One region of the Corynebacterium pseudogenitalium genome, then DNA from elsewhere that is predicted to be linked to it. Evidence: predicted binding sites of a transcription regulator. Region 1 holds the regulator's gene; the other holds the start of a gene.
What was found. The regulator LexA, encoded in region 1, represses DNA repair genes until DNA is damaged. The targets are predictions, from matches to a motif close to CGAACANNTGTTCG.
Positions count from the first base shown of each region.

Region 2: the regulator LexA is predicted to act here: its motif matches at 1,389-1,402, upstream of KBP54_RS11110 (HNH endonuclease signature motif containing protein).

Region 1 covers NZ_CP072934.1:1,378,356-1,381,766, reverse strand. The annotation lists gene KBP54_RS06670 (1-phosphofructokinase family hexose kinase) at 1-165, opposite strand, end outside; gene KBP54_RS06665 (DeoR/GlpR family DNA-binding transcription regulator) at 325-1,110, opposite strand; gene lexA (transcriptional repressor LexA) at 1,247-1,930, opposite strand; gene KBP54_RS06655 (hypothetical protein) at 2,135-2,527, shown strand; gene nrdR (transcriptional regulator NrdR) at 2,577-3,038, shown strand; gene hrpA (ATP-dependent RNA helicase HrpA) at 3,052-3,411, opposite strand, start outside.
Region 2 covers NZ_CP072934.1:2,367,274-2,370,684, forward strand. The annotation lists gene KBP54_RS11105 (hypothetical protein) at 1-104, shown strand, start outside; gene KBP54_RS11110 (HNH endonuclease signature motif containing protein) at 101-1,321, opposite strand; gene KBP54_RS11115 (hypothetical protein) at 1,998-2,441, shown strand; gene KBP54_RS11120 (hypothetical protein) at 2,773-3,114, opposite strand; gene KBP54_RS11125 (hypothetical protein) at 3,135-3,411, opposite strand, start outside.

The DNA.
Region 1 (3,411 bases):
AGCGAGTGCCGCTCTTCCAGCCTTCGCTACGGCGTGGGCCACGTTGACGCCTTTTCCGCCAGCTTCTCGCGTAGCGGTAATGGCACGGGCGACTTCGCCGCGACGCAACGTTGCTACAGAAAGCGTTGCATCTGTACTTGGATTCGGAGTGAACGTCAGAATCATGTGGCGCATCCTTAGAGTAATTGGTGCTCTGTGGGGTAGCGCCTACCGAAAGTCTGTTGTGCAGCTGCAGTATCGAAAAGCGCTACTAAAGCCATAATGCCCGATTATGTCCGTTAATGCAATAGAACGGGCACAATCGGGCATTTGATTCCTTTTGTTTCACTCTTCGGCAAGGACGACCTTGATTCCACGCTCCCGCAATTCGCTGACAAAGCTCTCTGGTGCGTCTGTGTCGGTAACAACGACGTCAATTGCGTCTAGCGGCGCAAAGCTAACTAGATAATCATTGCCGAGCTTCGTGGAGTCGCAGAGCACAACTACCTTGCGTGCATTGGTGACCATTGAAGATTTGACCGCAGCCTCTTGGGCGTCGGCGGTAGAGAGGCCGTGGTCAATAGTCAAGGCATTCGTGCCAATAAAAGCAACATCTGCACGCATAAGCGCGAGAGTGCGTAATGCCGTATCGCCTACAACAGCTTGGGTGATTGCACGGACTGTCCCCCCGAGGAGCTGAACGTCTGTAAGCCCGCAGGATGATAGGTCTAGCGCGATCGGGAGGGAGTTCGTAACTATAGACCAATGTTGTGTTTTTCCTGCTGCGGCAATAAGATCGGCCAGTCCATTGATGGTGGTGCCGGCGTCGAGAAAGATGCCAGCGCCAGGATCCTCTGGGAGAAACTGTGTCGCAGCGCGCGCGATCGCCGATTTGGCGGTCGGTGCCGACCGGAACCGGGCATCAAGAGAAAACTCTGTGGTGAGAAATGATTGGCTAGCGACGGCTCCGCCGTGAACGCGGTGGACAATTCCTTCATTATGGAGAATTGCCAAGTCCCGCCTGATGGTCTCGGCTGTTACATCAAACCGTTCGGCCAGCTCCGTAACATTCACGCGTCCTTCGACTGCGGTAAGTGACGCGATCTGCCTTCTTCTCTCTTCGGCGTACATACAACTCCTCCGTGGGGCAACCACGAATCAGCAGGGTTCAAAAATTAGGTTGCCCCTATTGTTGCAAAACCGTGCGCCCGAATGCTTTTACATGTGTTTGATAGCCCCCGGTTGGGGGCGAAATGGCGAAAAATGGCTACAGGGTCCGGAAAACAGAGACCACTTTGCCCATAATCTCGGCGTCGTTGCCTTGTATCGGAGAAAAGGCATCGTTATGAGGAATGAGCCATACTCCGGAAGAGTCCTTATGAAACTCCTTGACAGTTGCCTCCCCGTCAATTAGCGCTGCTACGAACTCGCCCTCTTCGGCAACATGTTGTGAGCGGATGACTACCCAGTCACCATTGAGAATGCCTGCATCGCGCATTGATTCTCCAACCACCTGAAGCATGAAGAGGTCGCCGCTATCGAGTAGTTCTTCCGGCAGGGGGTAGTAGTGTTCAATGTTTTCCTCTGCCAGGATCGGAGTTCCAGCGGCGATTTGGCCGAGGACAGGGATCATCCGTGCTGGAGAAGTTCCATCAATGTCCGCATCGTCTTTCGGTGTAACCGAACCTCCCATAGATTCTGGCAGGTGGCGGAGGTCTACGGCTCGTGGCTTGTTTGGGTCACGGCGAAGGAACCCTTTCTTTTCGAGCTCCTTCAGCTGGTAGGCGACAGAAGAAGTTGATTGGAGTCCTGCGGCGTCGCCGATCTCTCGAATGCTTGGTGGATAGCCACGTAATACGACGGCGTCGCGAATGACTTGAAGGATTCGCTTTTGTCTGTCTGAAAGTACGCTCATATCGAACTTTTCACTGGTTGTGTTCTTGCGTGCCATGGGTCCTCACATTGAGTCTCGATAGTGTCTTCTGTACAGAATATATCAAAGAGGGCAAATATGTTCGATAGTTGGGGGGGTTGTGGGGATCTGATATGAGATGGTATAAATCGAACATAGAAGTTAAATCGAACAAATACGCTAAAAATGTTTCGCGTGAGATGAGAAACCTTCGAATTCGCGAAATGAAGTAAGGGGCATTTTATGAGCATCATTGACCAGGCGAAAATAATTTCTACTCGTGCTGATATGGCGGGAGCTCCACTTGCACCACGGTCTTCAATGCCAGCTGAAGTGTGGGATTTTGTACCCATGCGGGGTGATCGAGGGGGTGAGCCGTCACGCCACGAGCAGGTTATCAACCAGAACTTTCGTTGCCGCTGGGCGGCTGCAGATGCTCCCGAGCCAACCGTTTATTCTTCCGCCGAGCCTCAAGAGCAGCGAGCAAACGTTCTAATGGGAGCCCTTCTTGGGGTAACTATGTTCGTCGCTGTACTTATCTCGGGCGATTTCGGTAATAGCGAGTGGGACTCGGTGTCGCGGGACGATTCGAACGTTGCTCATAGCTATGAAGTCGCTTCTGCAGCGCAACGTTAACCCGCTAATGTAGGGGGTGATAACTGTTCTCCGAGAAAGTGGGGTGTAGATGTACTGTCCGTTTTGTCATCACGAACAATCGCGAGTTACAGATTCTCGTGTTGTAGACGGGGGCTCTGCTATCCGGCGGCGGCGAGAGTGCACATCGTGCGGGGGCCGATTCACAACGATCGAGAAGGCCGTGCTGACCGTTGTGAAGCGCAATGGAGTAACTGAACCGTTCGACAAGGAAAAGTTGATCGTTGGTGTTCGGCGTGCTTGTCAAGGCAGGAACGTTAGCGACGACGCATTGAAGCGGCTAGCGCAGCAAGTAGAGGAGACGGTTCGGGCCCAAGGAAGTTCTCAAGTTGCGGCAAATGACATTGGACTGGCGGTATTGGAACCGCTTCGCACACTGGACGAAGTTGCGTACCTGCGATTTGCCTCGGTGTACAAGTCTTTTGAAAGCGCCGAAGATTTTCAGTCGGAAATCCGCTTGATGAAACGACGCGAGCGAGAGGGACTGGAATAAAGTCCGAGGCTCACTAGCGAAGTTTATCGACCATTTTTTCAATACGACGCACGCTCACAGGCTTTTGGGTGCCAAGGTGTTGTGCAAACAAACTCACTCGCAGCTCCTGAATTCGCCACATCACGTCCTTGTATGCGCGTGTCTTCCTGCGTTGGGCAGGGAGCTGTTCCAATCGTCGCTCTAGGTAAGCCTTAGCATTTGCTACTTCAGCCTGCCGCTCTTCGTCACGTTCCGGTTCCGCTTCTAGATGCTCAAGCCGTATCTGGATTGCCTCTATGTAACGGGGGAGGTGCTGTAGGTGTTGCATGCCATGAACCGTGATAGCGTTCGCGGGCAGCATGAATGCTAGTTGCTCCCGAATATCGTCAATCGC
Region 2 (3,411 bases), 990 kb from region 1:
CAGACCTGTACGCACAGTTCGAGGGCATTTCTGCGACAGCCATTGCGGTAGAGGAGTTCGAGGCGCTGTGGGCTGAGGCTTGTAGTCTGCTGAGGCATGCTTAAACCTTGGGTGTGTCCCAATCCCACGTCGGTGCGGCTTCATCCGCAAACGAATCCACACCCCACCCATCCAACTCAATCTCGGCAGCATCATCGCGATACCCCACCCGACCAGGCTCACACACCCACTGCTCACCACTTACAAACCGGAAATACAACACAGGCCCAGGCTTGACCACCCGAATAAACCCATCCGTGACCAACGAATGACACCTCGAGCACAACGGCACCAAATTCTCCAAATCCGTGGTGCCGCCCTCGGCCCAATCCCGAATATGATGCATCTGCAAGAACCTGGTATGCCCACAGCCTGGCACCGCGCACTTATGCCCCCACATCCCTAACAACACCTGCACCTGCTTCGGGCTTGCAAGCCTGCGTTTGCGCCCAAACTTGATCACCTGCCCGTCGGCGTCATAGAGCACACCCATCAAATCTGCATGATCTACCAGATTGGCAAGCCGTGCGGCAGGAGCGGCCATGTGATTCGGTAAAAACGCTCGCCCATCTGATGTCATATGCACCATCACTTGTGCTGCCGGCGCCATCGTTGCATGCTTAGCGGCCCCGGTGCGCACCATGTGCACCATCCCCATCAGTGATTGCAGCATTAATCGTGCCGGTGGCAGCCCGAAGGTCGAGCGCATCATCTGCGCATCAGCCTCATCCATCGCGTTGTCGTCCGCATAGGCGTGTGCGCCTGCGCGCAGGGCTGCTTGAAAGGCCACACCGTCGGTAGCGTTCATGCAAAACCAGCCGCGTAGGTATTGGCCGTCTTCGCGGATGGTCAGCCCGCAGTGTTCACCAGCATCCTCGGGCTGTTTGTCGGTGGGGGTTGCGCCTGCCAGGGCGTGTACGAGGCCTTGGTAGCCAGATTCGGCGGCTATTTCTACGAGTTCGTGTTGGTTTGTGTCGGTGGCGTAGTCGAGCATGTAGCGCACGCTGGTGTAGTCGATGGTTCCTTGTCGCAGCGCGTCGAGGATGGTGGGAAAGGCGGTGAGTTTGCGTGCGACGGCGGCGTATTCGTAGGCGCGGGTGCGTTTCATTTTTAACACTCTGGCAAGCCATGCCCCGGTAGAAGCGCAGCCGTAGTGCTCGGCGAGGTTGTGGGCGTCGAATTCGGCGATCGCAGTGAGTATTTCTGCGTGTGAGTATGCGAACAGGCGTGCGCTTTCTACGATGGTGTTGATGATGGTGTCGGCGTCGATGGTGGTGTGCATGGTTCCCCCTGGTGTTTTGGTTGTTGTTTAGTATACGTGTTCGAATGGTGGTGTCAAGAGGTTTATTCAAATATTTGTTGGTGGGTGTCCGCGCGGCGGACAGTGCGCGGGGTGCTTTGCGACGCCACTTTCGAGCACGGGTGTGTGGGTGGGTGTCCGCGCGGCGGACACCTTGATGCAATCGTTTGGGTATTGAGCTGAACTCGCTCTGTCCGCGCCGCGGAATGCTACTGGAGTCGACTAAAGCTTCGTTGGAGTCCGCGCGGCGGACTGTGCGGGAGGTTGGGTTGCAACAACGGCGAGTTGTCCGCCCCGCGGAATGCGTGCTTCGCCGATGCAATTCGCGAAGTGGTGTCCGCCCCGCGGAAAGTGAACAATACTGGGTTGCAACAACGGCGAGTTGTCCGCCCCGCGGAATATCGAAACACGCAATCACCTGTCCGCCCCGCGGACAATCGGAGCCGTTCGACGGCCCCATGGGAGTAGCAAGTTCTCAACCCACTCTGACCTATTGGTCCGAGCCCGCGCAGGGCAGGGGAGCGCTGTTCCCAAATCACCTCTCGGAATCATTTGATCTCCGAAGTAACGCACAGGACGTTCCGATCGATGTTAGTTGCAGACATGCCAAAACTTTGGCGAGTCCCTAACTTTAACCGATCCCACAAAGGAGCTACCCATGAACCGTTTTACCTCCGTAGCAGCTGCTGCAACTCTGTCCCTGTCCCTGGTCGCTGGCCCTGCATTCGCGGCTGAGGCTCAGCCTTCCGACAAGGATGCCAAGGTTGGCTCCTCGGTTGCCTACGCGCAGTGCAAGGTCAAGGCTGAGGCCGCAGAGAAGGAAAAGGAGGCTAAGGCAAAGAAGAAGGCAGCTGAGGCACAGACTGCTGGTGACATCGCTAAGAACAAGGCTGATCAGACTCGTCAGGAGATCCGCGAGGAGCTGACCTCTTCTTCTGACGAGCTGGATTGTGTCAAGGAGCTGATCAACGACAAGGATTACAAGGCAGGCATTCTCGGTCTCCTGATCGGCGTTCCGGCTGCGCTCGTTGCACTTCTTGGTGTCGTTGCTGCAGTCTCCGGCGTCATTCCGGGCATTCAGCTTCCAGCGCTGCCGTTCTAATTCACTTATCGACGCCACATTCTGACCCAGCCTCTCGTATAAGGCTGGGTTTTTCAATTTGATTGGCGCCTATTAATTCCCAGTCAATAGCTCGGCCCCATCAACCCGCTCATGGATCATCTCAGCCCCACACCACACTGTTGAGTGACTATAAATATAGGCACAACATCCCCTGGGGACGCTTCAGACCTGGCAAGTAAGTGGCAGAAATTGAAGCTTCGCCCCTACCAAGACTATGGACCAGTCTAACGTATGTGACGTTATTAAACCCTGTGGCATATACGCGAAAGCGCCCGGCCCGAAACCCGAGCCGAGCGCAAAATCTTGAAATCTACTTTGCGTTCAGTGCCAGAAACGCAAGACCACCAAGAGCCGCAACACCGAGCAAGGAACCCCAGATGATGTCGAAGGTGCGGCCGATAGGCCAATCCTTTTCACGGTCATTGTCGAAAGAGCTTTGCAGTGCAGCGAGACCGAACTCAGCCTCGGCGATTGCCTTCTTGGCGTCAGCTTCGTTCTCGGCAGCGCCAATCTTACCGATCTGCAGAAGGGTCAACGCTGCGACAGACGAAGTGACCTCGTCTCCGCTCGAAGTCTCCCCAGCCTGTGCCGGTACAACAGCGAGCGAGAAGGCAGTGGTGGCTGCGATGGCAGCGGTAGCGAAACGCTTCATGGGAATCTCCTGAATAAATGTTAGAACGGAAGCTGAATGAGGCCTTGCTGAGCAGCGATGCCGCCCACCAAGGCAAGAATGGCGGCAGCAATACCGGTACCGACTAGGATGTCGTAGGTAGTCCCGAGCTTGTAGCCGTTGTTCGCGTCATTCTTATAGGACGACAAGATAATGGCATCGGACTTTTTATTGTTCTCCCCAGCCTTGGTCTTGAATACGCCTGCTTCGGAGGAGCCCTTGAATGGCGCTGACATGCCGATGCCCGGCTTAGCAAACTCAGCTACAGCCAGCAAAACT